DNA from 2 places in the Algoriphagus aquatilis genome. Region 1 is predicted to be linked to the other one. Evidence: riboswitches for the same ligand, from Rfam matches in the RefSeq annotation. Region 1 holds a riboswitch; the other holds the start of a gene.

The links. A riboswitch is a leader RNA that binds a small molecule or an ion and turns the genes downstream of it on or off. The one in region 1 is predicted to bind S-adenosylmethionine.
Region 2: it holds a riboswitch for S-adenosylmethionine, as region 1 does, so the genes downstream of both, ACFPIK_RS03820 (O-acetylhomoserine aminocarboxypropyltransferase/cysteine synthase family protein) here and ACFPIK_RS08880 (hypothetical protein) in region 1, are expected to answer to the same signal.

The regions. Positions count from the first base shown of each region.
Region 1 is NZ_JBHSKS010000005.1:148,872-163,701, forward strand. Features, by position in the region: gene ACFPIK_RS08865 (hypothetical protein) at 32-589, shown strand; gene ACFPIK_RS08870 (hypothetical protein) at 630-1,007, shown strand; gene ACFPIK_RS08875 (hypothetical protein) at 1,009-1,215, shown strand; SAM-I-IV-variant riboswitch at 1,444-1,540, shown strand; gene ACFPIK_RS08880 (hypothetical protein) at 1,594-2,076, shown strand; gene ACFPIK_RS08885 (hypothetical protein) at 2,086-2,475, shown strand; gene ACFPIK_RS08890 (hypothetical protein) at 2,642-3,331, shown strand; gene ACFPIK_RS08895 (hypothetical protein) at 3,386-3,949, shown strand; gene ACFPIK_RS08900 (hypothetical protein) at 4,124-4,609, shown strand; gene ACFPIK_RS08905 (BrxE family protein) at 4,889-5,362, shown strand; gene ACFPIK_RS08910 (BrxA family protein) at 5,362-6,129, shown strand; gene ACFPIK_RS08915 (BREX protein BrxB domain-containing protein) at 6,116-6,682, shown strand; gene brxC (BREX system P-loop protein BrxC) at 6,695-10,297, shown strand; gene pglX (BREX-1 system adenine-specific DNA-methyltransferase PglX) at 10,299-14,210, shown strand; gene ACFPIK_RS08930 (PglZ domain-containing protein) at 14,212-14,830, shown strand, end outside.
Region 2 is NZ_JBHSKS010000002.1:340,343-355,172, forward strand. Features, by position in the region: gene argB (acetylglutamate kinase) at 1-94, shown strand, start outside; gene ACFPIK_RS03800 (M20 family metallo-hydrolase) at 94-1,164, shown strand; gene argH (argininosuccinate lyase) at 1,175-2,509, shown strand; gene ACFPIK_RS03810 (SulP family inorganic anion transporter) at 2,616-4,157, shown strand; gene can (carbonate dehydratase) at 4,154-4,795, shown strand; SAM riboswitch class I at 4,888-4,996, shown strand; gene ACFPIK_RS03820 (O-acetylhomoserine aminocarboxypropyltransferase/cysteine synthase family protein) at 5,180-6,484, shown strand; gene ACFPIK_RS03825 (homoserine O-acetyltransferase family protein) at 6,503-7,552, shown strand; gene ACFPIK_RS03830 (DUF2147 domain-containing protein) at 7,604-8,047, opposite strand; gene pdeM (ligase-associated DNA damage response endonuclease PdeM) at 8,128-8,793, shown strand; gene ACFPIK_RS03840 (cell division protein FtsX) at 8,836-9,726, shown strand; gene ACFPIK_RS03845 (DUF3098 domain-containing protein) at 9,730-9,939, shown strand; gene truB (tRNA pseudouridine(55) synthase TruB) at 9,978-10,661, shown strand; gene ACFPIK_RS03855 (bifunctional riboflavin kinase/FAD synthetase) at 10,648-11,571, shown strand; gene ACFPIK_RS03860 (CoA transferase subunit A) at 11,582-12,277, shown strand; gene ACFPIK_RS03865 (3-oxoacid CoA-transferase subunit B) at 12,339-12,998, shown strand; gene gldC (gliding motility protein GldC) at 13,056-13,397, shown strand; gene ACFPIK_RS03875 (carboxypeptidase-like regulatory domain-containing protein) at 13,717-14,830, shown strand, end outside.

The DNA of each region.
Region 1 (14,830 bases):
ACCAATTACTCACAATTAAAACTTCAAAAAAATGAAAAAAGCAATCTCTTTAATCGTCCTCTTTACCTTGGTTTTCCAAGCCAATGTCTACTCCCAGAAAAAATCAAAGAGCGGAAAAATCGATGTAGTCGTTTTGGATGAATTTGTACCAAGCTCATCGATTACCATCTTGGCAGATAATGACCCGCTGATGATCCGCTCAGAAATTGAAAGCGAGCTGATGTTTTCTGAAATAAACCTAAAAGTAATCTCTCCAACAGCAGCGGAAAGAACGATTTCAGCCGAGAGTAAATCATCTGCCAGCATCAATTCCACAGGTCAGAATTTGGAGGTGAAAAGTGATCAAAAAGTCACCGTGGACACCCAGGAAAGTATCACCTTGCCCACGGTATATGCGCTGACTTTTGAATATTCTTATAACCCCGCCACCGGTGGCCTGATGAATTTTTCAGGTGAAATCATAGATCTGAGGGATGGTGCCATTGTCGTGAAGTTCCGGCGGCAAGGAAGCTCAGGATTTGGATATGGCGTGAGCAAAAAGAACATCATCTCCGAATTGGTCAGTGCAATAATTGAGTTGTCAAACTAACTTAACATTGAATCAAAATTCATTTAAAACCAATCCCACTATGTCTACATCAAGTAAAAAAGAACTAACCCTCACTTTAAGAGATCAGAGTACGCTCTCCTTTTCTTGCAGCCATTTGGTAACCGATGCTGCCAGCTTACGAATCGTGGAAATTCTTCCTACAGACAGTGAGGCGCTTTTGATTTCCTTTTCTCATTCCCTGTTGAATACCCAATTGGATCTTTCCGGAGCTTCACCTTATGTAGCGCTGCAGTTTGACGAAAACGGTCTTTACCAAGGAGCCAGTTTAAGTTTGGGAAGATCAGCCGGCACCTTCGGTATCATCACTCAGGCAAAGCAGATTTTGATTTTACCCTTTAACGCTGCGTTTCCAATTGAACATATCGTTCAGTTTCAGCTACACCAAACCAACGGATAAGATGGCCTTAATCCGGGGCAAAATGGTCTTCGAAGTGACGTTCGAAGACCTGCCCGTACCTCTCAGTCATTACACTTCAAGGATTATCCAGCGTATCTGTGCCGAGCAGATTTTCTATACTAGACCCTGGGCAGACAAAGAAGATATCAAGCACCGGCGACCCAACATCCAAATCAAAGTCATTCAACCTAACTCTATAAAAAAATGAATCAATCAGAAGACCCAAGCATCAAAAAACAACTGACACTAGAACAGACAAAAGAGATAATGAGCTATCCGGTGCATTGGAGAAATACTCTGGAGAAAGCCGCAGAACGAGGGGAGTCGATAAAAGAGACTTACGAGAGACTAAAAGGATTGGAGGCGTTTATGTAGCCCTATTTTACCAATAGAATATGATCTCCTTTAACTATTTCAAATAGCTTGAATTAAATTGAAAAATCATCAAGAACCAGGAAACCTGGTACCAACCGAGTCAAACGCCACGGTGGTAAAATGATGAGGGTCCCTGCAGACCAAAAGTGTTAACCTGCAAATCCCCCAATTTTCTTGATGGTAACTAGTCCTAACCAAAAACTATGTTATCATGTCTTTAAAAAAATCACATTACCATTGTTTTGGATTTACTGATCCGAATCAACTCCCGGCGCAATTTTCCACTTGGGAAAATTCTGAAGTAATCATACTTCCTAAACCTAAAATAGAGTTTGAAATCGAGTTAAGGCAGCAGGCAGAGGAATATACTTTGGTGGAAAGACAAACCATCATTCACTGCATAAACGATCCCTCTCCATATTTTGATCCGCGGATACGGATCTGGCCAAGCACCTTTCTCAAACCCAAGGGATCTTCCACAGTATGTAAGCTACTTTCTGCTTTAAACATCAGCTATTATCCTGAATGGACTCGGTTAAAACCGCGTAAGCCCCATGAGTTCACCTTAATCTTTGAAGGATTACCCAAGGACTGTACCTCCTTCGATTTGCATGAGGACATTCCTGAACCTGGAGGATTTTTCTCTTCAAATATCCAAAGAAATGAATCTGATATCTACCACTTGACACTCTAACCTAGAAGTATGATAAATGTTGAAATAGTTAAAGATGAGAGGCTTAGAATACTCCACTCCGCATTGGTTATCCGTGTTGGAGCGATCTATCCAAAAACCGAACAAACCATTTTTGAATTTTCCACTAAGTACAATTTGCCCGGAGTGACGAATGGAAGAGTCTGGGTGATGGCAGAAATGGAATTTCCTTGGGATTACCTCCAGCATGTGGCAGTTGATATACTCCAAAAAAATGGATTAGTCGAAAAATGGGACTATGTGCTAACCTATGAGCGAAACTGTTATTCCAATCCATTTGAATCAGGATATCTCTACCGGGACATACCTGAATTGGAAGGACTTGACTGGATCGAGAGTATCATATTAGAAACAGGAAACTGGGCTTGGTCCAGGTATTAATTTGACTTTCCATAAACAAAAAATAAAAATGACGAAATCACTAGCTTCTCAAGAGGTGGTTCTTTGGTTTAAAAACCAAGAGGATCGTAAAATTCATTGCACCAAACTCCTCACTACCGAAACCAGCATTCAAGTAAAAAATTGGATTTCTTCTGATCTAGAAGGGTTGTTGATTCAAGTCAACCACGAGGTTTTAAATTCCCAGCTTGATCTTACAGGCATAACGTCTTATGTGATTTTACAATTTGACAAAGATGATTCATTCACAGGAGCAAGCTTGAGCCTTGGCAACACTTTAGGCTCATTTAGCCTAATTAGCCAAGCGAGGAGCTATTTGATTTTACCTTTCGATTCCACTTTTCCATTAGCTTCCTTAGAAGGGTTTTATTTAGCATCTGATGACAGTGACGACGAAAATTCTGAAGAAGAAGGAGGTGATGAGCTTTGTCCTGTTTGTGGCGGCATTAATAACGCGGGGGCTATGGTTTTTAGCTGTTCTCACATACTGGCACTCTTGTGGGAAGGGGAGTTCCAATGGACCGAACCAGAGTTTGATGAAATCATTACACTGACAGATGAAATCTCCTCCTTGTTCCAAGAAAATGAAGCGCTTGAGGAAGAAGAAACCGGACTATATTCCATGTTTTCACCCTATTCCTACAACCGGACAAATGCCATTTTTGAATTATTTGGAGAATCCCTTTTGACAGGCAACCCGAGACATGAAGATACCTACCTCTCTTCAGGATCAGGATCGCTGCTATATATCTTGGACTTTAAAGTCCTGGAAGAAGTCCTTGAGAAACTAAGAAATTTCAAAATTGAAGTTTTGAATAGGTTAAATCGAGAAACATAACCCAAAACCGAAATTTCCCAATTCTCTAAAAATAAATCGAAAACAAACACTAAAATGGCAGAGAAAAACCCAACCCATACCCCGGAAGAAATCCAAGCACTCTGGGACGAACTCCTTTCTATAGAGGAAATAGATGACCGCCGAAGAATCATTTTTGAAGACACAAGAAAGAAAAGACCCAAGTTCAAAGCCTTGGCGGAAAACAACGCATTTGAGCTTTTCACTGAACTAGGTGGAAATGATTCAATGATTGAGGTAACCGAAAACTGGGCATTTGAATACACCTATGAGAATTGGGTAAATGATTATGGCGAAGAGGAAGAGGAGATTGATGAAGAAGAAAAAAAACGCCGTGAAGAAGACGAAAATTGGGAAGATGACTATGAGAAGAAAAAAACATCGCGCGAATTAGAGTGGGACCTGGAGGAAGAGAGCATACAACGTGCACATGATACCGGGTATTGGCTGCAAACCTGCCTTTGCATCTTAGAAGGGCCTGATGATGTTTCCTTGCCTTTCATCTTTGGATTTACAGAGGGTGAGTTTGATGGATCTGTTCTGGAAAATCCATACACCACTAAGGACGGGGATGTTTCCTTCGGAATCCCGTTTTATTAAAATTTGAAAACCAGGATCAAGGTATCCGGAAATTAGATTTTACCCTATTTCCAAAGCCTTGATCCCATTTATGCCAATCCCATAAGGAATCGGAATCATAAAAAGCTTAATACCATCAAACCGAATCATTCAAAATAATTGAAATCATTTTACTACTACTTTAATTAAAAAACTATGATAACCAATCCAGATACTGAAGAACCCATTGCCTGTCCATATTGCGAGAGTGAAGAAAACTGTGAACATTTATTTGCCCTTTACGATGTGACCTTTGATTCACTTGACGGTGGATATATTTTTGATAAAATTGATTTAGAAGAACTTCTCACTGAATTTTTTATATCCCAAATAAATAAGTGTGGATATCCTGCAAATCCATTAGAATTTGAAAATGAAACCCTTCAAGCCCTTTGGGAGGAAATCCTGTATGAAGACCGATGTAACTTCAATGCGGAAAAAAATGAGTGGGAAATTGACATACCTAACTATAATTTATTACTCTTTGAAGTTCTGGATGACCTTATCTATCCAGAATACGGTGAATTTGAAGGCGGCCCAGGTCAAACATCTTCTTACAGAATTTACTATACAGAGAATCCGGAAGAGGATCTCAATAGTTTGATCAAAAGAATAAAGGCTTTGCTTGAGGTTTGTTCGTGAAATTTTCATATAAAGTCGTGACCAAAAAATCGCCTTCAAATTATTTACTTTTTAGGATAAGTTTAGATTGAGTTCTTATAAAAATAGTGCTACTTTTCCAATGACAAGATTTAGTTCTGGTCTCAGCTCAATAGATACTAATCACTTAATTGGAAGTGAGGAAATGGATTCAGATTAGCTTCACGGTTAATTTTTCTGATTTCATTTCAAAAAAAAGTTTAGCTCAGAGTAAAGTTTTGTCATTTATATGAAGATCACCCCTGAATATTAAGGTTTGATATGAAAGAAAGCGTTTTCGTAAAAATTTCTGAATTAAGAACCGTCGTTGGTTTCTTAATGGAAGATAGAAAGTGGTGGAACACTCAATTCTTTGAGTCTAGTTCAAAGGATTTCTTAGGTTACATCTTCCCAAAATCCATTAACCAAAAAATGAATTTTTACCTCGATCCAATCAGGCATCTGGTTGATTCAGAGGTAGGGGCTAATTATTACCATCTCTTCAGACTCCCGATTCAGGTGGAAGAGAAACTATTCAAAATGGCAAAAATACAAGTAGAGGATAAATCCCTTACGTATGACGGTGCTTTGGAATGTTTGAAAAGCCTTTCAGAGGACTTATCAATTGAGCGACACCATGGTCCTATTAATATTGGATCAACAGAAAGGATAGATTCAGACATCATTCAGGTCCTAGCAGCTCATTACCTTTCTGCTTTTGAGCATGATTACAAAGTTCACCCATATCTGAATTAATGACCTCACCAAGATTCAATTACAACAGTAACCTCGCTAAAGGATCGGGATTGGTCAATGAAACTCTGGCGCTTATCGAGTTTTATGAAATTGGCGAATCTAAGTCCGAATTCATAACTCGTTGTATTTCCCATAATATCCTCAATAAGTCTACTGAGCATCGAACGAAAGATATCATCAACCTGGTATTCTTTGATCGATATTGGAAAGCCAATGAAAATACAGTTAAAAACTTAAAGTTATTGCGGGAAAGCGGACTAAGCCTGGATTCACTCAAGTCCATCCTGTTCGTTTACACGAGCCGGGCAAATAAGGTCCTTTTTGATTTTGTTTTGGAATTACGGAAAGAGAAACATTCAAAAAAGATCACAAAGGACACTTCGAGGAGCTTCCTTTTAAGGGCAATTTCTGATGGAAAAGCCCCAGCCTGGAGTGATTCAATGATTTCACGAGTTTCTTCCTACCTGGTTTCTTGTTTAAATGATTTTGGACTACTGGACAAGGAAGGATTTCTAAAAGTAACTTCTCCTAATACAAAAGTGTGTAGTTTTTTCTTGCACGAACTTCACTTCAAGGGATATAGTGATCAAAAAATTGTCGAAGATGAAATTTGGTCTTTATTGGGATTCGAGTTTCATCAGCTGATTAAAGAAATTGAAAGAATTTCCTTTAAAGGAACATTCATTTTTCAATACTCGGGAGAGATTCTAAAAATTGGGTGGGTTTTTAAAACCATGGAGGAATTTATAGACTATGAATGCAGATAAACGATATAGCGATTTACTGGACTACTTGGTTCAGCCCAAAGCTCATGACCATAGCGGTGATAAAACCATTTGTTATTTGACCTTTAGTCTAGACGACATCCAGAGTGTAAAGAAAAGGTTGAATGAAGGTTGGCTGGATCTTGCAAAGCATCGGGATCTTGAGCCAATATCCTTATCTCTTCATGAGGTATTAAAGTCTTTTTTCAGCCAAGATGACTATCGAATTGAGGCGGGTAAGGATGCTGTCGAAGATGAATACGAAATGAAAGACGTATATGAAAGTTTGGGCGAGAACCTTAAAAACCAACAAGTCATTGAGAATGCTATCCTTTCTAAGCAAGAGGAAGTCAAGCAACTAAAAAACGGAGTTTTGTTTATCACCGATGTAGAGGCAATTCACCCCTTTACCAGGTTCGGCCCTGTTGAACAGAAAATTTACAATCAAATCGAAGTTCCTATGATTATCATGTATCCTGGAGAAGTTTCCGGTTCCGCATTAAAGTTTTTGGGCTTCTATCCTGAAGATGGAAATTATAGATCAAAGCACTTTTAAAGAGTTAAGTTAATGACGAAGATTAAAGAAATATTTGGCTCAGACAAGAACATCTACCGGTCTATAGAGAAGGTAGTCACTTTTGGTAACGCTTCAGAAATCAATCTAAAAAATGAAATTTCTGAGTATGTGGTTACAGAAAAGCTCAAAGAGAATTTTGATAAGATCTTGGATTCTTTACATCGTGGCATGGAAGGGGGCTCACATGAGATCGGAATTTGGGTTTCAGGGTTTTATGGTTCAGGCAAAAGCTCCTTTGCAAAATACCTAGGCTATGGACTTCAAAAAGATTTAAAGGTTGAGAATCAACTATTCCTCGATAGGTTGTCAAACAGAATCAATTCTCTTCCTACTTCCCAATTATTTAAAAATATTGTCAACCAGTATGATCCTGCGGTCATTCTTTTAGACTGTGCCACTGAACAAATAAAAGGTGGTACACTTCCTCCAATCTTGGAGCTTTTAATTGCAAAGGTTAATCAGCTGGCGGGATATTCTACTGATAGCCAATTGGCCTATTTGGAACAGATGCTTCAGCAAGATGGTAAACTCAAAATCTTTGTAGATAAGATTAAGAGAGAACATGGAAAAGATTGGGATGAAATAAAGAACAGTGATCTTCTTAGGGCAAAAGGAATTGCCAGTAATCTTGCAGCTGAAATTTACCCTGAAATTTGGCCTGATAGCAGGTCATTTAAGATTACCAGAGTAGATGATATGCGAACGGATAAGCAAAAGGTAGAAGAATTGCTTTCCACAATTCGCAACATCACCGGAAAGGAAAATATAGTTTTTGTAGTGGACGAAGTGGGCCAATACATTTCGGCCAAGGATAGTTTGATTTTGTCCATGCAAGGGACATTGGAGAATCTGAAAGATATCGGAGGGGGGAAAGCTTGGCTCCTTGCCACAGCACAACAAACGCTCACTGAAGATAATCCCAATGCAAGGCTTAATTCTGATAAGCTTTATAAATTGAATGCTCGATTCCCAATTAAGGCTGAAATCGAAGCTTCTGATATTAAAGAAATATGTACCCAAAGGATTCTAGGAAAGTCCAGCAACTTCTCTGATCAATTACGGAATCTTTACAAGGCAAATGGAGAAAAGCTTCGCCATTATACCAAGCTAGAAAAGTGTGAGCGTACGATGTACGTAAAAGACGAGTTGGATGAAAAACTTTTCATCAACCTGTATCCATTTTTGCCGCAACACTTTGAGATCATCATTTCTCTTCTTGGCCGATTGGCAAAGATTACGGGCGGGGTTGGTCTGCGTTCCGCAATCAAAGTCATTCAAGACATTCTCACCGAAAAATTAGCGTCCGAAAGCAATCCTTTGGCAGAATTTGAAGTGGGGAAATTGGCTACTACCTACCATATCTATGATGTATTGAAGGCTGATATCAGAAAATCCTACAGCCATATCGTTGGAGCAGTGGATAAGATTACCACTCTTTATGGAGAATCCTCAGACCAGGCCAAAGTCTCCAAATCCATTGCGGTATTACAGTTACTTGATGATTTTCACCTCTCCACAAAAAATGTGGCTTCACTGATGCACCCTCATGTCAGTAGTGATTCTGTTTTTGCAGAGGTTAGTTTGATCATTGACGAATTAAAAAGTACCCCGGGATGTACACTCAATGAAATTGATGGACAGTTAAGGTTCATGACTGATGCCATCATCAGCATTGAGCTGGAGAAAAATAAAATTCTTCCCTCAACTGGTGATATTAGGAAAATCTATGAATCCATCTTGACGGATATCTTCACTCCTGTACCTAGTGCCAGATTGCTGAATACTAAAACTGTCAGATCTGGTGTCAATTTTAATCAGGATGGAAAGGTTTTTAAATTATTGGAGACCAATGAGGAAATTCAGTTGGAAGTACTGCTATTGAGTGCAACAGAATATTCAAAAGTATTGGAGGACCTTCTCAAATCCAGCACAGATAAGTCTCAGTCATCTAGATTCTTTCTCCTAGGCAAGATGGAGAAAGACATTACCAACGAAATCATCGAAATTGTCAAATGCGAGGGGATCTATAATACTCGAAATAGATACGAAGATAAGGAGATCAATGATTACCTAAACAGCCAAGACCAAGAGGCAAAAAGGCTGAAGGACTCCGTCCGTAGAGTTATCATTCAGAGCTTTGAAAAAGGTGAATTTGTCTTCAGGGGGACAAATAAACCTGTCATATCGTATGGTAATAAATTCAAGGAATCCGCGAATAGCAGGTTAAAGGAAGTGGCTGAATTGGTTTTTGAAAAGTACAAACAAGCACCACTTCTTATTGGAGGAAGTGATGCTGAAAAGTTACTCTCTTATACTGATTTGAAAATGCTTCCCCAAACACTTAATCATTTTGACTTAATCAAAAGTGATGGTTCAGTAGATCTGGATAAAGAAGCGATTATATCGATTAGAGAGTATATTCTCAGAGAAGATCATGTAGAAGGTAAAAGACTCTTAGACCATTTTGATTCTGCGCCCTATGGATGGAGTAAAGACACCACGCGGTTTTTAGTGTCGGCTATGTTCCTCGCCTCAGACATCAAACTCAGGCTAAGTGGTCAAGACATCAAAGTAAAAGGTCCTAAGGCAATTGAGTCATTAAAGAATGTCAATGGATTCAACAAAGTAGGAATTTCTGCCTATCAAGCTACCGAAAAACCCTCCAATCCAATGCTAGCTTTATCGGTTCAGCGGCTAACCCATTTGACAGGAGATCAAGTGCCACCGCTGCAAGACCGAATAGCAGAGGTAGTAAGAAGACATTTCCCAGAGTTTCAAACCAAGTACTCTTCCATAAAAACAAAGCTAAATTACCTCAAGCTTCCTGGCCAGGATAAAGCGCAAGAAGTACAGGATGGGATTGCCGAGGTTCTGAAAGGGGAAGGTTCTGACGCGGCATTCCGATTAGGCAAACCTGATTCTGATTTGTTTGAAAATCTGAAATGGATTGCCAGTGTTCACAAGGGATTTGAACAAGGAATGGAGCACGCCTTCAAAGAGGCAAATTCCTTGAAAGACAGTATTGAGGCCTTACCAGATTCTGGAATACCCAAAGAGCTCAAAGAAAACACCCGAAAAGATTTTGAGGCCATTGAGGATATTCTCTCTGACCATTCATTTTTCAATCGTATTTCGGATCTGAAAGATGCCATTTCCAATATCAAAACCCTTTGTGCTGACTATTGCCAAAAATTGTTGACTTCAGAAAATGAAAAAATTGAAGCTGAGGTAAAACAAATTAAGTCCGGAAAAAACTGGTATGGATTAACCTCTGAACAACAAGATATCCTTTCTGAAGAGATTGACGGATTGGTCATTGAAAACAAACAAGGGCTCGAAGGGATCAAGGAAGTTTTGAATTCCAATTACGTGGTTACCAACAAGATTCTGTATGTCAGAGAACAGCAAGCGGAATATCTCAAATCAAAACCGCTGCCAGCAAAACCTCTTGATGGAGCGAAAAAAGTAAAAAAAGATTTATCCACCTTCTCCAAGACCATTTCATCCGAGCGTCAACTCGATGACTTGATTTCAGCCTTGGAGGCAGTAAGAGGGGAATTAAATGCAGGTAATGAAATTGAAATAAACTGGTAAGATGTCTTTATCCCAAGGAGCTAGAAATAAAATCAAATCCTTCGTACAGGCTGCGAAGAAACTGTTGATGAGTGAATTTGAAACTCAACTTCAACAATTTTATGGTATTCGACCGAACGGTACCTGTCTTCTGGTAGAGGAGCTTACTTCAAGAGAGGCATCCGTCATCGAAACGGCTAGGCTGTTGAGACAGCGACTGCATTATTTGGAATCTACCATTGCTGGTGACAATAAAGCCCCAGAAGCAGTCCGACAACTAGTACGTGAACAGGCTTTTACCATTCTTAACCGTTTCGCTGCGCTCCGAATGTCTGAGGAACGAAACATCATCCGGGAGTCTATTCGCAACAGCTATAATTCGGAGGGTTTTTTGGTCTATGATCAGTTAACCGGTGGAGCTAAAACAGCCGATCAGTTCACCCGGTACAAATGGTATATCGGTCATGTTTTTGACGAATTGGCCATCGATCTACCTGCGGTATTTGACCGCTTCTCCCCATACGCTTTATTGTTTCCTTCGGAGCGGGTATTGTTGGATTTGTTGACGATCATCAATGAGGAAGAGCTGAATATCTATCGGGAATCTGGACACCAACCTATCAACCTGTGGAAAGAAGACGAAACGATCGGCTGGATCTACCAATACTACAATAGCAGAGAAGAAATATCGGAAATGCGGGATGCATCTGATGCTCCACGAAATAGTCGAGAGCTGGCGGTCAGAAACCAATTTTTTACCCCCCGCTATGTCGTACAGTTCTTGGTGGACAATAGCTTGGGTAGGCAGTGGTATGAAATGACCAAGGGAACAACCACCCTGAAAGACCTTTGCCAGTACATGGTCAAGCAATCTTTAGAAATCTTTTTGGAGAAAGGGGAAGCTATTCCGGAGACCAAAGTAGATGGAGCACATTATGTGGAATTCAGAGCCCTCAAAGATCCCCGGGAGATTCTCTTTCTCGACCCTGCCTGTGGTTCTATGCACTTTGGGCTGTATGGCTTTGATCTTTTTGAGCAGATCTATATCGAGGCATGGGATCATCATCCAGCTCTGCTTCGAGACTTGCGGGATCAATACCTTCGAGAGGACTTTATCAAGGAAATCCCGGGATTAATTTTACGATACAATATTCACGGGGTGGATATTGACCCCAGAGCAATCCAGATTGCAGGTCTAAGTTTGTGGTTGCGCGCTCAAAAGAGTTTTGATGCACTGAATCTTCAACCAGCAGATCGACCTTCCATCAGCAAAAGTAATTTGGTTATTGCAGAACCACTTCCTGGGGATAAGCAACTGCTAAGTGAGTTTTCTAAATCCCTCCCCGGACCGATTGGGAAATTAGTGAGGATTATTTGGGATAAAATGCAATTGGCAGGGGAAACGGGGCTTCTGCTCAAGATCGAGGAAGAGCTTAAGAAAGAGATCGAAATAGCCCGACAGGAATACGAGCAGTTTAAACACTCAACCACACAGGCATCCCTTTTCGGAAGCAAAGAGGAGAATAAAGTGGCTGAGATGGCGGCCATCTACGGCAAAGGACAAAAAATCTCCAAAGACTTTTTTGATACTGCAGAGGAAGAAGTACTCAAAGCCTTAAAATCCTTTGCAGAAAATGCAGAAGGGGAAGATGCATTTCAAAAATTACTCTTTGCAGAAGATACCGCAAGAGGCTTTGCCTTTATTGAATTATGCCGAAAGCGATATGATGTAATTGTGATGAATCCTCCGTTTGGAGCAGGATCTATTTTAACAGAGGATTATTTTAATGAAAACTATCCAAATTGGGGAAAAAACATTCTTTGTTGCTTTTTTTCTAGAATGACCGACCTCTTAAAACAAAGTGGAGAATTAGGCTCTATTTATGACAGAACGGTTTTAATAAAGAGTTCTTACGAGTCATTCCGAATTGACTCACTTATCAGTAAAATAACTCATTTAATTGATACTGGATGGGGAGTACTTGATGCAAATGTTGAAACAACTGCTTCAGTCCAAAGTAAAATGAAGAAAGATTCTATAGGCGTATTTATAAATCTTCAAAGTGAAAGCAATAAAGAAATTTCACTATTGAAATCTATAAATGATGTAAGCAGACAGAAATGGATGAAATCATCCAGCTTTACGAATTTACCTAATGCAGTTATCGGATATGATTGGAATGAAGAAATTGTCGAGCTTTTTAGAAAATTTGATTCATTAGAAAGAAATGGAGCTCAGGTTAGAGAAGGCCACAATTTAGTGTCAAATGAACATTTTAGGCTTTTTTGGGAAATTAAAGAACATGAAATATATCGCACACTATACAATGGCGGTCCATTTTCAATGTTTTATTGTGTTTATAGAGAGAAAACTATCTATGGAAAAGATGCAACATTAGTTGAAAAAAACAAAAAAGTTACACTCAGAAATCTTTCTTACCATGGATTGCCGGGTGTTTGTTTTGGGAAAAGAGGTGATATTATAGATGCCCATATCTTTAAGAAAGATATGATTTTCACTTCCGAAGGCAAAGCAATTCCAGATTTGAATCATAATGATGCATTAATCACTCTTGCATTTTTAAATTCGAGTTTGGCTCAATATGTTATAAATTTATATTGTGGTCAACATAAGCACGTAGGATATATAAATATTCTTCCATTTCCAAAATTGGATTCAGAAAAAACAAACTCAGTAATTCAAAACACTGAACGCATAATACAAATTAAAAGAAAATATTATTCATTTGATGAAACTAACCTTGAATATGAAGGAATTCTAAATCAGTTAGACGATTTATCTAATATAAAAAACAGCATCAAAAATTTGCAGAATAGCTTAATAAGTGATCATCAAAATTATTATGAAAGCATTGATTTAAATGATAAGATTTGGTTAGAAGGAAGTGGTTTAGGTTTAAATTCGAAGAATTTGATTGGAAGATATAAGACAAATCGACCAACGGAAACTTTATTTTTTACAAATTATTTTGTAGATCCTTCTGTGTTCCTATCGGAAGTATGTCAGGAAATAATTCAATTTTCTATTGGTTTTGTTTTTGCACGTTGGAATGATCAAGCAGTCAAAGAAAAAAACAAAATAAATAAGTCTTTTTTTGATAGATTACCAAATAATCCTCGACTACTTAGAGAGATTGGCGAGAGGAGTAATTTCAAAACACTATCTAATGGTTTTATTTCAAATGATAAGGATTCAAATTATTCATTATTTCAATATTTGTCGTCATTCTTCTTAGAAACAGGGATCAACTTGGAGAATTTAGGGCACCATATTGAAAACAATATGTTCAATGGAAATTTGGAAAATTATATAAATAATCCTTCCGGATTTTTTAATTATCACTATTTAAGATATACTAAAAGTAGACGAGAAGCTCCTTTATTTTGGCCTATTTCCACAAAATCAAATTCTTACACTGTTTGGATTTACTATCCCAAACTAAGTGAATCCACTCTTTTTTCGGTGATTAATCAATTGATTGAACCAAAAATCAAAGAAATATCAAAAATGGTTGAAGTTTTAGGAATGAATAGTTCTGCGAAAGAGCTGAATGATAAAAAGGAATTTCTAGCCGAATTGGAAGATTTTAAGGAAGAGCTATTAAGGGTCTCACAACTTCCATACAAACCCAATCATGATGATGGAGTACTTATTACAGCAGCACCATTGAACAATCTTTTCCGCCATTCAAAATGGAAGAAATCTACTCAAGACTGCTGGGAAAAATTGGTAAAAGGAGAATATGATTGGGCTCACTTAGCCTACAGTATCTGGCCAGAAAGAGTTCGCAAGAAATGTAAGAAGGATCTAAGCATGGCTATAGTCCATGGCCTTGAGGATATCTGTGAAGTCAAGCCCAAGGAAAAGAAGGTGAAGGAAATAAAATCCGCATCTCAGCTCAAACTAGATTGATATGATCCGAGAGTTTATTAAAAGTCATTTTCTAAAAAAGCTGGAATCGGGTAAGGGATTAGTCATTTACGATCCTTGCCTATTTTATAAAGAAATTGTATTGGACCTTCAGAGTTCAGAGGTCAAGGTGTTTGATGCCTCCGAAAATGTGGTCCTAGCCAGAGAAGAGGCCTTGGACTATTGGGTGCATGAAATGCCCAAAAAGGAAAACGCAAAGCTGGTAGTCTATGTGCCTTTTGAGCTTAAGAAGGATCAGGATGAACTGACCTTTGATCCGTTTATTCTTTTCTCAGCCGGAGGAAGGCTTTTTCCGGATGAAGCTGCCGATGAATACAAGCAGTTGTGCTTGGCGGCCTTGCCAGAAAAGGAATTCAAGATCGAGGAGTTTTTCAAGGAAGACAGCCATCCCTCCTTTGATGCCATTGATGCCTTGGTGGACGGTAATAATTACCCCAAGTTAAAGAGTGGCTTAAAAGCCAGTTCAAATGTGGAAATATTGATAGCCATCCTTGTGCCTTCGGCGGATCAAGTTGCTTTCTTGGAATCAGATAAGACTTGGGTGAAAGAATTCAAAACCTTCACCAAGTCCGTTTTGGGAGTAGGATTACAGAAACAGAAGT
Region 2 (14,830 bases), on a different contig from region 1:
TGTGTGGATTGGAAAAGCTGAAAATCTTCTTTTGGCAGCCAAAGGAAAAAAATCCGGAACCATCATCGAGCGTCAACGATACGATTTGTACTGATGGAAGATTTGAAAAGATTGTTTGATGATGCGGTAGATCTTCTGGAAAAGTTGATTTCCACTTCTTCCTTTTCCAAAGAAGAAAAAGAAACCGGTGATCTCATCGAGCAGTTTTTAAAGGAAAAAGGAGTAGAAACCCATCGCAGCGGAAACAACATTTGGGCTTTTGCATCTGAATACAATCCTGTTTTGCCAACAGTTTGGCTTAATTCCCACCACGACACCGTCAAGCCGAATTCTGGCTATACCAAAGATCCCTTTATCCCGATCGTAGAAGACGGGAAGCTTTTTGGCCTCGGGTCAAATGACGCCGGTGGCCCGTTGGTGTCGCTCTTGGCCACCTTTTGCCATTTTATAGGAAAAGACCTACCCTTCAACTTGTTGATGATAGCTTCTGCGGAAGAAGAAATCTCCGGTCAAAACGGTATTGCTTCCCTCATTTCTCAGCTTCCCGAAGCTGAATTGGCCATTGTTGGAGAACCTACGCAGATGCGATTGGCAGTTGCAGAAAAAGGATTACTTGTCGTCGATGCCAAAATTCACGGCAAAGCAGGTCACGCCGCAAGAGAAGAAGGAATCAATGCCATCTATCTGGCTTTGGAGGATTTGGAAGAAATCCGAAACTTCCAATTCAGCAAAACCTCACCTTTTCTAGGTCGCACCAAAGTCACTTGTACGGTGATTAAAGCCGGGCAGCAGCACAACGTAGTTCCTGACCTTTGCGAATATGTACTGGACGTCAGAGTAACCGATGCTTATACGTTGGAAGAAGCATTGGAAGAACTGCGGGATATTCTCAAAGCTGAATTAACTCCCCGCTCGCTCCGTCTTCAATCATCACATTTACCCAATGATCACTTAATGTATCGCGTGGCGGATGCTTTGGACTTGGAGACCTTTGGCAGCCCTACCCTCTCGGACCAAGCCTTGATTCCCTACCCTTCGGTCAAAATCGGCCCAGGAGACTCGGCCCGTTCGCATACCGCAGACGAATACATTTACCTGGAAGAAATTAAATCCGGTATCCAAGGTTATATCTCCATTATCAATCACTACGCAGCACTCAGCTAAACTTTGAATCATGAAAATCTGGCAAAAAGCTACCGATAGCAAAAAAGAAGTCGAACAATTTACCATCGGTCGTGATCCGGAATTTGATATTCTTCTCGCACCGTTTGATGTTCTCGGATCGATGGCCCATGCGCATATGCTTACCAAAATTGGTCTGTTGACTCAAGAGGACAATCTGATCCTCCAGAAAGGATTGAAGGAAATCTATTTCGAAATCGAAAAGGGTCAGTTTCAAATCGCTCCGGGCGTGGAAGATGTTCATTCACAAGTAGAATTTTTGTTGACCGAGCGATATGGAGAGGTAGGGAAAAAGTTACACAGCGGAAGAAGCAGAAATGATCAGGTTTTGGTGGATCTGAAGCTGTATTACCGCGCTGCCATTCGGGAGATTCTTGAAGAAACTCAGACTCTTTTTGATTTGCTGATTTCCTTGGCAGAAAAGCACAAAAACGATTTGATGCCAGGCTATACCCATACCCAATTAGCCATGCCTTCTTCGTTTGGATTGTGGTTTGGGTCATTTGCGGAAGGTCTCACGGAAGATCTAGGAATGCTGAAGGCAGCATTTGACCTGAGTAATAAAAACCCGTTGGGTTCTGCTGCGGGTTATGGGTCGAGTTTTCCCCTTGATCGAACTTTAACCACCGAGCTTTTGGGATTTGCTGATCTGCACCACAATGTAATCAATGCCCAAAACAGCCGTGGAAAAACAGAAAGAACCCTAGCTTTTGCTTTGGCAGGTATCGCCGGAACGCTCAACAAACTAGCGACCGATGTGTGCTTGTTTATGAACCAGCATTTTGCGTTCATTACCTTTCCTGACAATCTGACTACAGGAAGCAGCATTATGCCCCACAAGAAAAACCCGGATGTTTTTGAACTGATCCGGGCAAAAACCAATCAGATACAGGCGGTGCCGACTGCTGTGAGCTTTCTTTTGACAAACATGAGTACAGGTTATCACCGGGATATGCAGCTGCTGAAGGAGGAGATTTTTCCTGCTTTTGATACGTTGAAGTCCTGTCTGTGCATGAGCACCTTTATGCTTAAAGAAATCAAAGTGAAGCAAAACATCCTTCAAGATTCATTTTACAAGCATCTCTTTTCAGTCGAAGTAGTGAATGACCTCGTACTACAGGGTGTGCCTTTCCGAGATGCTTACAAAAAAGTGGGCCTGGATATCGAGGCGGGTCAATTTGCACCCGATCAGAGTCAAGTCAATCATTCCCATGAAGGAAGTATTGGAAACCTTTGTTTATCAGCAATAAAATCAAAAATGGCGACCCAGCTTTCTGACTTTGATTTCAAGAAAATAGATCGGGCATTTCAAGAATTACTCAAATAACTCGAGCAATTTAGCTAAAGGCAGAAATCTTAATTTTCATTTGTGAATTTTACCTTTATCTTAAAATGTTTTTATGATAAAAACTTCAGAGCAAGAGTAAACTTCTATGAAAAGCCTTTTAGGTTCCAATTTACGCTATGATCTTAAGGCCAGTTTGGTGGTCTTTTTGGTAGCACTTCCCCTTTGTTTAGGTATAGCCATCGCAAGTGGCGCTCCTCCTATGTCAGGTTTAATCGCAGGTATAGTTGGTGGAGTAATAGTGGGAGCATTTTCCAAATCTCATGTGTCAGTCAGTGGTCCTGCTGCAGGCTTGACAGTCATTGTTTTGGATTCCATTTCCAGTCTGGGAACATTTGAGCTTTTTCTGGGAGCGTTGGTGGCGGCAGGCTTGATCCAATTGATTTTAGGTTTTGCCAAGGCTGGAGTTTTGGGATACTATTTTCCTCATTCAGTCATCAAGGGAATGCTTACCGCCATTGGATTGATCTTGATTTTGAAGCAGATTCCACATGCGCTAGGCTATGACAAGGACTTCATAGGTGACTTTGCCTTTCAGCAGATGGATAAGCATAATTCCTTCACAGAGATTTATTATGCATTTCAGTATTACAGTCCAGGAGCTATCCCAATTGTATTGATCGCTTTAGCCATTTTGATATTTTTTGAAAGACCTCAAGTCAAAAATCACAAACTGCTCGGAGCAATACCGGGAGCATTATGGGCTGTTTTATCTGGAATTTTATTGAATAGTTTATACGCTAAGGTTCAGCCTGATTGGCTATTGAAGGATGAGCATTTGGTTTCTATTCCTTCTTTAACCAGTTTGAGTCAACTTCCTTCACTTCTCACTTTTCCCGACTTTGGGTTGATTGCCGATTCAGCTTTTTGGATTGTGGCCGTGACATTGGCTGTGATTGGAAGCATTGAAACTTTACTATCCATAGAAGCAGGCGACAAAATGGATCCATACAAGCGGATCACACCTTCCAGCAAAGAATTGGTCGCTCAAGGAATTGGCAATACAATTTCGGGATTGATCGGTGGACTACCGGTGACAGCCGTGATCGTGAGAACATCCGCCAATATTGCCTCAGGAGCGCGGACGAAGCTTTCCGCGATTTTTCATGGTATACTTTTAATGGTTTTAGTGTTGAGTATTCCAGGATTTTTGAACCAAATTCCTTTGAGTTGCCTTGCGGCTGTGCTTTTTATGGTAGGCTATAAACTTGCCAAACCTTCGATTTTTATTCATGAATTTGAAAAAGGATGGAACCAGTTTTTACCATTTTTTTTCACAGTAATTGCCATTCTATTGACAGACCTGTTGGTGGGAATTGGTATTGGAATGGTGGTTGGGTTGTTTTTTGTAATGAAAACCAATTTTCAACGATCCGTCACCGTTACAGAACTGAACGGCAACTACTTAGTGAAGCTTCAAAAAGATGTTTCTTTTCTCAATAAAGCTCCATTGATGAAGGAATTGACTCAAATACCTGAAGGAAGTTATGTGATTTTGAATGCTTCCAAAGCGGTATTTATCGATCATGATATTCAAGAGGTTTTGAATGATTTCATTGCTTCAGCACATTCCAAAAATATTACCATCACCATAGAAGGATACACCTATCACTTAAGAGAAGTCCAATGAACCCATACGAGAAACTACTATTACAAAACAAAGCTTGGTCGGAAGAGAAGCTTCAAGTAGATAAGGACTTTTTCAACCGTCTAGCCCATCAGCAGCGACCGAAATTCCTTTGGATAGGCTGCTCAGACAGCCGTGTTCCTGCGAATGAAATCACGGGAACCGATCCTGGTGAAGTTTTCGTCCACCGGAATATCGCAAATATGGTGGTGCATACTGATTTGAATTTGCTCTCAGTCCTACAGTATGCGGTGGAAGTGCTCAAGGTAGAGCATATCATCGTATGCGGGCATTATGGCTGTGGTGGTGTAGAAGCTGCCCTGGGCCATCAAAGCTTTGGATTGATCAATAAGTGGCTGCGAAATATCAAAGAGGTATATAAAACCTATGAATCAGAGATCGATTCAATCCCAGACCATAAAGCCCGCGTCAACCGTCTTGTGGAGTTAAATGTCCTGGAGCAATGCCAGGATTTACTGAAGACTTCAATTATTCAAAAAGCATGGAAAGACCGCCAGTCACCTGAAATTCATGGTTGGGTATATGGCTTGGATAATGGATTGGTGAAGGAATTAACTACGATTAAACCAGATTTTGACAACATTCATCCTGTCTTCAGGTATTCAGACGATCAATTCTGAAAAATTCAAAAAAGAATTTAAGCCCCTATTGTTTGATTTTCAAAAATAGGGGCTTTTCTTTGCAGCATCCTTTCACTTTTTTCCAGTGTGAGGATTTATAAAGAAGAGGCGAGAGACAGGCTCTAAGACCCTCTGGCAACCTGGAAAATCCAAGGTGCCAATTCCTGCCAAATGAGAAGGTCTCATTTGGAACTATAAATTCCTCGTATGATGAAAAGGCATCTTTACCTCCTCCAATTTCTTAGGCTTCAAGCCAAAAAATCAAAATCTTCAGGATCATCGGACAGATTGAATCATTCTGGTTCTATGCTCTTTTCGTGTTTTTCAGGATTTAACAAAACCTTTCTTTTCTAATAAATTCTTAACCCTTTAAACCTCAATTTTATGTCAGCAATCTATCGTTTTGAAACTCTTCAGCTACATGCCGGACAAGCTCCTGACCCTGCAACTAATTCGCGGGCTGTACCGATTTATCAGACCACATCGTATGTTTTCAACTCTGCCGAGCATGGTGCCAATCTGTTTGGATTAAAAGAATTTGGAAACATCTACACCCGGATCATGAATCCGACCACGGATGTTTTTGAAAAAAGAATTGCAGCCTTGGAAGGCGGTGTAGCAGCTGTAGCTACCAGTTCAGGGCAAGCAGCACAACTATTGGCCTTGCACAACATTCTTCAGGCAGGGGAAAATTTTGTCTCCTCTCCTTACTTGTATGGAGGAACTTACAATCAGTTTAAGGTGGCATTTAAGCGCCTAGGGATTGATGCTCGATTTGCCAAAAGTGACAAAGCAGAAGATTTGGAGAAACTGATTGATGATAAAACCAAAGCCATCTATCTGGAAACAATCGGAAATCCTGAGTTTAACATTCCGGATTTTGAATCAGTAGCTGCACTAGCCAAAAAGCATGGAATACCCTTGGTCGTAGATAATACTTTTGGTGCGGGTGGATTCCTTTGCCAACCTATCGCTCATGGAGCAAATATTGTGACAGCTTCAGCGACCAAATGGATCGGTGGACACGGAACTTCCATTGGTGGTATCATCGTAGACGGAGGTAACTTCAATTGGGGTAATGGAAAATTTCCTCAATTCTCAGAGCCATCTGAAGGATACCATGGCTTGAATTTCTGGGAGGTTTTTGGCGAAAACAACCCACTTGGACTTCCCAATATTGCTTTTGCCATTCGCACACGGGTAGAAGGTCTACGGGATCTGGGACCTGCTATTAGCCCATTTAACTCGTTCCTCTTACTTCAAGGCATCGAGACACTTTCCCTTCGAGTGCAACGTACGGTGGACAATGCTTTGGAAATTGCCAAATGGCTGGAAGCTCATCCAAAGGTCTCCAAAGTAAATTACCCTGGACTTACCTCTTCACCTTATCACGATGCTGCCAAAAAATACCTTAAACATGGTTTTGGAGGAGTGCTGAGTTTTGAGATCAAAGGCGATAAAGCATCCACTTCTCATTTCATCAATAAGCTCCAGTTGATTTCTCACTTAGCGAATGTAGGAGATGCCAAGACGCTGATTATTCAGCCCTCTGCTACAACGCATCAGCAACTCAACGATGAGGAACAAAAAGCTGCTGGTGTGACTCCTACCCTGCTTCGATTATCCCTTGGCATCGAACACATCGAAGATATCAAGGCTGATTTGCAGCAGGCATTTGACCAAATCTAATTACTCCTAATTACCCCAATGAACCTTATCAGCGAATTCGCAGACTTGACTATGACGCAGGAAATTTTCCATTCCCAAGAGCCTCTAACCTTAGAATCAGGTGAAATTCTTTCTCAATTTCATCTCGCCTACACTACCTATGGTCAGCTCAATCCGGAAAAATCCAATGTCATCTGGGTGGTCCATGCTCTGACAGGAGATTCAAAAGCTGCAGAATGGTGGAGCGGACTGATCGGAGAAGATAAATTCTTTGATCCGGGCAATCATTTCATCATCTGCGCCAATCTTCTGGGAAGCAATTATGGCTCATCAAATCCATTCAGCATCAATCCCGAAACAGGAGAAGCTTATTTCTATGACTTTCCCCAAGTAACGCCAAGGGACTTAGCTGCAAGTCTGGAAGCCCTGCGAATTCATCTGGAGTTAGAGAAAATCCATACGCTGATCGGAGGTTCACTAGGTGGGCAAGTTGCACTGGAGTGGGCAGTGACTTTAGGTCAAAAACTGAAAAATGCCGTGATTTTGGCATCTACAGCTAAAACCTCTCCTTGGGTAATCGGATTCAACGAAACCCAGCGGATGGCCATTGAGTCTGATTGTACCTGGGGAAATCGGAAGGAAGATGCTGGTAAAAAAGGCTTGGAAACAGCACGTGCCATTGCCATGCTCAGCTACAGATCTCCAGCTGATTTGAGAATCAAGCAAAGTGATCAAGAAGAAAAACTAGATGGATTTAGATCATCATCCTATCTCAGATACCAAGGTCAAAAACTGGCCAACCGCTTCAATGCACTCTCCTATTGGACCTTGACCAAAGCCATGGATAGCCATGATTTGGGTAGAAACAGAGGAGGCGTAGAAGCTGCTTTAGCACAGATTGAAGCCCGTGTATTGGCTATAGGGGTAAATTCTGATATACTTTTTCTTCCACAGGAATCACAGTTTATCAGCCAAAAAGTGAAAAGAGGAACGTATAAGGAAATCGATTCTACAGCAGGACACGACGCCTTTCTGATCGAATTTGAGCAGCTGGCCTACATACTCAAATCATTTTATTTGGAGAATTAAATTCAGATCTATCAGAATAAAGGCCTGTGGGATTAACCCACAGGCTTTTTTTTACTTTTTCACTTTGGTCCATTCGACAGTCCGACCTACAAATGAGAAACCGAGGTATCCTTTTACTTCCAAGATTTCCGGTGATTTGAGCTTGAGTTCGCAAGAATAGGTCTTGCCGGATTGAGGATCATAGATTTCCCCTCCTTTCCAAATCCCTGAAGAATACTTAAGCCCTGTGAGGAGTGGCAAGCCTAGCAAGGGTCTTGTTTTCAGTTTGGGGTCCGAGTTTTCTTTATCGGTGGCAGGCTTGCCCTGTGGATTGGGATCTTTCAGCCACACTATTTTTCCAATAAATTCAGTCCCTTTTTTTTGAATTTCGACTTGAGCCGTTTTTTCGGTGTTGTACCATACCCCTAAAATCGCGCTTTCAGTTTGTGCTAAGGATAGAGCTGGAATAGCAAAGATGAGGGTGATAAGCAGTGAAGTAAATTGTCGCATTTTCATGAAAACATCGGTTTGATATGCTTAAATACGAATAGCTTTGAAATTGTTTTTGACTTAGAAATAAGAAGTAGTTTGTAATAATGAGTGTCACCGTACCTTTCAAGGGCTTTTCACTGGAGTTATTGGCTAAAAAAGTGTTATGGATCAAGGAATTAGAAATCCTTTTGATAGCAGACTTGCATTTTGGAAAAGCGGCACATTTTCGAAAGTCAGGGATTCCCATTCCTGAACCTGTTCATGACGCCGACTTCAAAACCCTAAAAACACTTCACCAAGAGATTCAACCTAGACATACCTACTTTCTGGGCGATCTCTTCCATAGTGTCTGGAATGAACAATGGGAGGTTCTGAATTCCTTCTTGGAAACTTTCCCTCAAACTCAATTTCACTTGGTTAAAGGCAATCATGACATTCTTCATCCATCTGTTTACCGGCAGTCTGTATTGAAAATCCATCAGGAACCTTTGGTCATTGAATCGTTCGCACTTTCCCATGAACCCTTTGAAAAGGCTTTGGATGGCAAGTTGAATATTTGTGGGCACCTGCATCCTGGAGTATTGTTGAGGGGAAAAGCTAGGCAATCCGTCAGAATACCTTGTTTTTACAGAACCGGATCCACCTTGATTTTGCCAAGTTTCGGAAACTTCACCGGCTTAGCTCTAGTAGAACCCAAAGACGGTGATCAGATTTGGGGAATTTCAGGGGAAAAAGTCATTCCTATCCTTTCTGGCACATCGATTGGGTAAATCCCATCTGCTTTCCTAATTTTGAATTGAATTTTGTAATCCATGGCAAGTCCTGCACGAAAGAAAAAAACACTAGGCTATTTCAAATTTGGAAGTGTGCTATTCAGCACCACTCTTTCACTTTTTATCGTGGGTTTATTTGGAATCATTTTGATTCAAGCTCAGTCTTTGACCAAGATGATCCGGGAAAATATTGAAATTCAGGTTTTTTTGGATAAAAATCTCCCCGAAGATCAATTGGCTTCACTCCAAAAAGACCTTGCATCTAGGCCATTTGTCCTGATCAAATCCGATAGTTCTTCTCTTAGATTTATCTCAGAAGAAGAGGCTGCTGCCACTTTCGTGCAAAATACAGGAGAAGACTTTACCAAGTTTTTGGAAGACAATCCGTTGAGAGACAGCTTTGTATTTTCCGTATCCGATGAATACCAAAGCTCAGAGCAAATCGATGTAATCGCCAAAGAACTTCAGGACATTCCAGGAGTGTTTGAAGTCTCTTACATGACAGATTTGGTCGATTCTATTAACAAAAATCTGCTGAAAGTCAGTCTGGTCATGGGAGGTTTCATTCTCATTTTGATCATCACAGTGATCATGTTGATCAACAATACCATTCGAATCGCACTTTTCTCTCAACGCTTTTTGATCCGATCCATGCAATTGGTGGGTGCTACCAGAGGTTTTATCCGAAAGCCATTCTTGGTAAGAGCGTTCTTTTTTGGAATGCTAGCAGGATTGATTGCATCAGGAATCCTTTACGCATTGATCCAGTACACCCAAGCCAATATTGAAGGATTTGCTATGCTTCAAAACCTTGAATTAATGTTAATTCTCTTTGGAGCCTTAATTCTGATCGGTGGAATTCTGTCTGTATTGAGTACTTTGCGCGCTGTGAACAAATATTTAAACATGTCTTTGGACGAACTTTATTAACCCATGAGCAATACATCTTTTCCCTTTTCCAAGAAAAACTACCGACTAATGCTGATCGGAATGGCGCTTATCGTACTTGGATTTATCTTGATCGGAATGGACGGTGAGCCCCATGGCAATGGAGTTTTGGGATTGACCATAGGTCCCATTGTGACATTGGCAGGCTTTATTTTTGAGTTTTACGCCATTTTTGCAAAATCAGAGAAGAACTGATTCCAATCGCTTTTCTTGGAAAAGCAACCTCACAAAACATGCAGCAAGAAGCTTACGGAGAAGTTTTCCTTATCGATAAACCTCTGGAATGGACCTCATTTGATGTGGTCAAAAAAGTGCGAAACGCCCTTAAAATAAAGAAAGTAGGTCATGCGGGCACTTTAGATCCATTGGCTACTGGTCTTCTGATCGTATGTGCAGGCAAAATGACCAAGCAGATCGAGACCTTCATGGGTCAGGAGAAAGAATACACCGGAACTTTTGTTATCGGTGCTACCACTGAATCATTCGACCTGGAAAAGCCGGTGATACCGGTTTCAGATCCTTCTTCGATCTCCCTCAGCCAAGTCCAAGAAGCAGCAGCAAAACTTACAGGGAATATTCTGCAGATACCCCCGATGCACTCAGCCATCAAAGTAGATGGAAAACGGGTTTACGAATCTGCCAGAGCAGGGAAAGAAGTGAAAATGGAACCTAGGCCAGTGGAAGTTCGTGAGTTTGAAATCACCCGATTTGAAAGGAATGAAATTGATTTTAGAATTTCCTGCTCCAAAGGCACTTACATTCGGAGTTTAGCTCGAGACATGGGTGAAATCTTGGGTGTTGGAGCTTATCTCAAAAAACTCTGCCGAACCCGTATCGGTTCATATAAACTGGAAGACGCTAGTGAATTGCAATCCTTGGTTGAAGAACTAAAAAATCGACCCCATGAGAATCTATGAAGGATTGGAGGATTTTCTCCCCGTACCCAATGCGGTGGTTACCTCAGGGACGTTTGATGGTGTACATCTTGGTCATCAAAAGATTATTCAGCGGATTCGAGAACTGGCCCGTTCGATTCAGGGTGAGACAGTTCTGATTACTTTTTGGCCACATCCCAGATTGGTACTTTACCCTACCGAACATCACCTGAGACTACTTTCTACTTTTGAAGAGAAAGCCAACCTTCTGAGGCAATTTGGAATTGATCATTTGGTTACCATCCCCTTTACCCAGGAATTTTCTCAAATGACCTCAGAAGAGTTTATTCGAAAGATTTTGGTAGAAAAAATCCATACCAAAAAGCTGGTCATTGGATACGATCACAGATTTGGGAAAAACCGGGAAGGAAGTTTTGAATACTTAAAATCCCATGGGCAGGAATTTGGCTTTGAACTCGAAGAAATCTCCCGCCAGGATGTAGATGAAATTGGGGTGTCAAGCACCAAAATCCGAAAGGCACTGGAGAGTGGCGATATCAAAACTGCCACCAATTACCTTGGTCGGCTTTATGAGCTTAACGGTTTGGTCGTTAAAGGTCAGCAAATCGGACGATCCATTGGATTCCCCACCGCCAACATTCATATTCCAAACGATTACAAACTTATCCCTCATGATGGCGTTTATGCCGTAGAGGTAAAAGTGGAAGGTGTCCTATACAAAGCCATGTTGAATATCGGAAATCGGCCAACTGTAGACGGTACAAGAAAAACCGTGGAAGCCCACCTATTTGATTTTCAAGGTGACTTATATAACAAGCTAGTAACTGTCTCCTTCAAAGAATTTATTCGAGAGGAGCGGAAATTCGAAAATCTGGAAGCCTTAAAAAACCAACTGGTTCAAGACCAAAAATTGGCCAAATCGATACTATAAACCCAAATCAATGATTACGAAAACTGTCAAAGACGCTCGGGAAGCTGTGGCTGATATTCCAAGTGGGGCCTTTCTGATGATGGGAGGCTTTGGATTGAGCGGAATTCCTGAAAACTGTATTTCTGCTCTTTTGGAGAGGGAAATCAAGGAGTTAACCATCGTGTCCAATAACGCGGGAGTGGACGATTTTGGCATCGGTCTCCTTTTGAAAAAGGGAATGGTGAAAAAGATGATTTCAAGTTATGTGGGTGAAAATGCGGAATTTGAGCGACAACTACTCAGTGGAGAATTAGAAGTCGAACTTATTCCTCAAGGCACATTGGCAGAAAGGGTAAGAGCCGGAGGTGCTGGAATACCTGCTTTTTTCACTCCCGCAGGTGTGGGAACAGAAGTGGCCGATGGAAAGGAAATCAGGGAGTTTGAAGGTAAATTATACTTGATGGAAAGATGGCTTCAGGCTGATTTTTCTTTGGTAAAAGCGTGGAAAGGCGATACTGCTGGCAACTTAATCTTTCGTGGCACAGCGAGGAATTTCAATCCTATGATGGCTGCAGCCGGCAAAATCACCATTGCAGAAGTGGAAGAACTGGTACCTGCGGGGGAGCTGGATCCCAATCAGATTCACACACCGGGAATTTACGTACAGCGAATCTTCCAAGGTAAAGATTACGAAAAGCGAATCGAACAGCGGACCATTTCCAAATAACTGGAGTTCTCATTTTTTCTTATGTCTTAGGTCTTTTGTCTTAAAACTTAGAACAACCCAAATGCTAACCAAAGAACAAATCGCTCAAAGAATCGCCAAAGAGGTGAAAAATGGGCAATACATAAATCTAGGCATAGGCATCCCTACCCTAGTTGCCAATTACATTCCCTCCGACTTAGACGTAGTTCTTCAGTCTGAAAATGGACTTTTGGGAATTGGCCCCTTCCCTAGCGAAGATCAAGTCGATCCCGATTTGATCAATGCAGGCAAGCAAACTATTACGATGGTGCCTGGATCGGCATTGTTTAACTCCGCTGAATCTTTTGCCATGATCAGAGGTGGACATGTCCATTTGACAATTTTGGGAGCCATGGAAGTTTCAGAAAACGGCGACATTGCCAATTGGAAAATCCCGGGAAAAATGGTCAAAGGAATGGGTGGTGCCATGGATCTGGTAGCCTCAGCCAAAAATATTATTGTGGCCATGCAGCATTGTTCAAAGGATGGCCAATCAAAACTTCTACCTACCTGCGGCTTACCGATTACCGGAATCCGATGTGTAAAAAAAATAGTATCAGACCTTGCGGTTTTAGAAATTGCCCCCGAGGGCGGATTCATTCTTAAGGAAAGAGCGCCGGGAATCAGCGTTGAAGAAATCCAAGCTAAAACTGCGGGTAAACTGATGATTGATGGAGAAATACCAGAAATGAAATTCGATTAATTACCTATGAGGGAACCTCAAAAGATGAAAACCAGTTTCCCGATAAAATTCTAACCCATGAAAAAGTCAGAAATCAAATTCCAGGTAGAGCTGGATGCGAATAACCTTCCTAAGTCAATTCTCTGGGATGCTTCAGATAAAGAGGCAGAGGGCCTCGAGTCTTCAAAAAGTATAAGTTTGAATGTTTGGGACAACCTGAATCATTCTACATTGAGGATTGATCTTTGGACAGAAGACATGTCAGTAGCCGAGATGAAAAGGTTTTACATAGATATTATCGGAGGCATGGCGCAGACTATTTTGAATAGTACAGGTGACGAATATATGGCTGAAGAAATGAAAGATCTTTGCGATCGAATGGTCAAGCATGTAAATGAGGAGAACAAGAAAAATTCTTGATTCAATGAAATTAGACTTAAAAAAGGCCCAGATTCATTAGGGCCTTTTTGTTTTTTAAAAATTATTGATCAAAACAATTTTTGTTGAATTATTAAGGAAAAGTGAGCTTAACTAAGCTTTCGCTAATAGATTTTGATTTTTTTTAATTTATCTCAAAAAACCTTCTCAGTTTCCAAATTGAGCCGCTTATTGAAATTTTGCAAGACATACATTTTTTCTAAACAAGCCATAGAAAATTATCTTTTTAACATAAATTTCGAATAATTGAGTCGAAATATATCCGATTCATTAATCATCCAAACATCTTACAAAATAGCCTATGAAAAATTTTACCAGAAAAATCTGGGGCTCAGTGTTGTCATTTGCGCTGCTAGTTTCCTTGGGAACTACCATGGCAATAGCCCAGACCACCATCTCCGGTACGGTTACTGATGCAGGAACCAAGGAAACACTGGTTGGGGTAAATATCATCGTAAAAGGAAAAGTGATCGGAACCATCACTGACCTTTCGGGAAAATTCACTCTCAATGTCAATCAAGCTCCACCTTTTACCTTGGTATTTTCCATGGTTGGTTTTAACTCCAAGGAAGTGGAAGTAACTGGTGGAATGTCAAATCTCTCCGTAGAATTGGCAGAATCTTCAATTATGGGTCAGGAAGTAGTGATTTCAGCTTCTCGAGTAGAAGAAAGCATCATGAAATCACCTGTCTCTGTAGAAAAGATGGACATTATCGCTATCAGAGAAGTACCTCAAGCAAGTTTCTATGATGCTCTAAACAACATGAAAGGTGTAGAAATGAGCACACAGTCACTCACTTTCAAATCGTTTAACACCCGCGGTTTTAATGCCAACGGTAACGTGCGAACTGTGCAGATGATTGATGGTATGGACAACCAAGCTCCAGGTCTAAACTTCTCTGTTGGTAACATTGTGGGTATTTCTGAGCTTGATCTAGAAAGCGTTGAATTGCTTCCTGGTGCATCTTCTGCCCTATATGGTCCAAACGCGATCAATGGTATTCTCTTAATGACTTCTAAGAATCCATTCCAATATCAGGGTCTTTCTGCGAATGTCAGAACTGGTATTATGAACGAAAGCAGCAGAACCAATCCAAGTACCGGTTTCTATGATTTCAGCGCTAGATATGCTAAAGCATTTAGCGATAAAGTTGCCTTCAAAGTAAACATGTCCTATTTGAGAGCAGATGACTGGCAGGCAAATGATTTCAGAGATCAGTCTTTGTTGAATGGTTCTACAATTGCAACAGGATCTCTGGCAACTAACCCTGCATACAATGGTGTGAATATTTACGGGGATGAGACCAATGTCAACATGTTTAGCATCGCTCAGCAAATGGTGGCAGCAGGAGCTCTTCCAAATGCAGCATTGGGTGTAATCCCTCAGACTTTCGTTTCTCGTACTGGTTACAGAG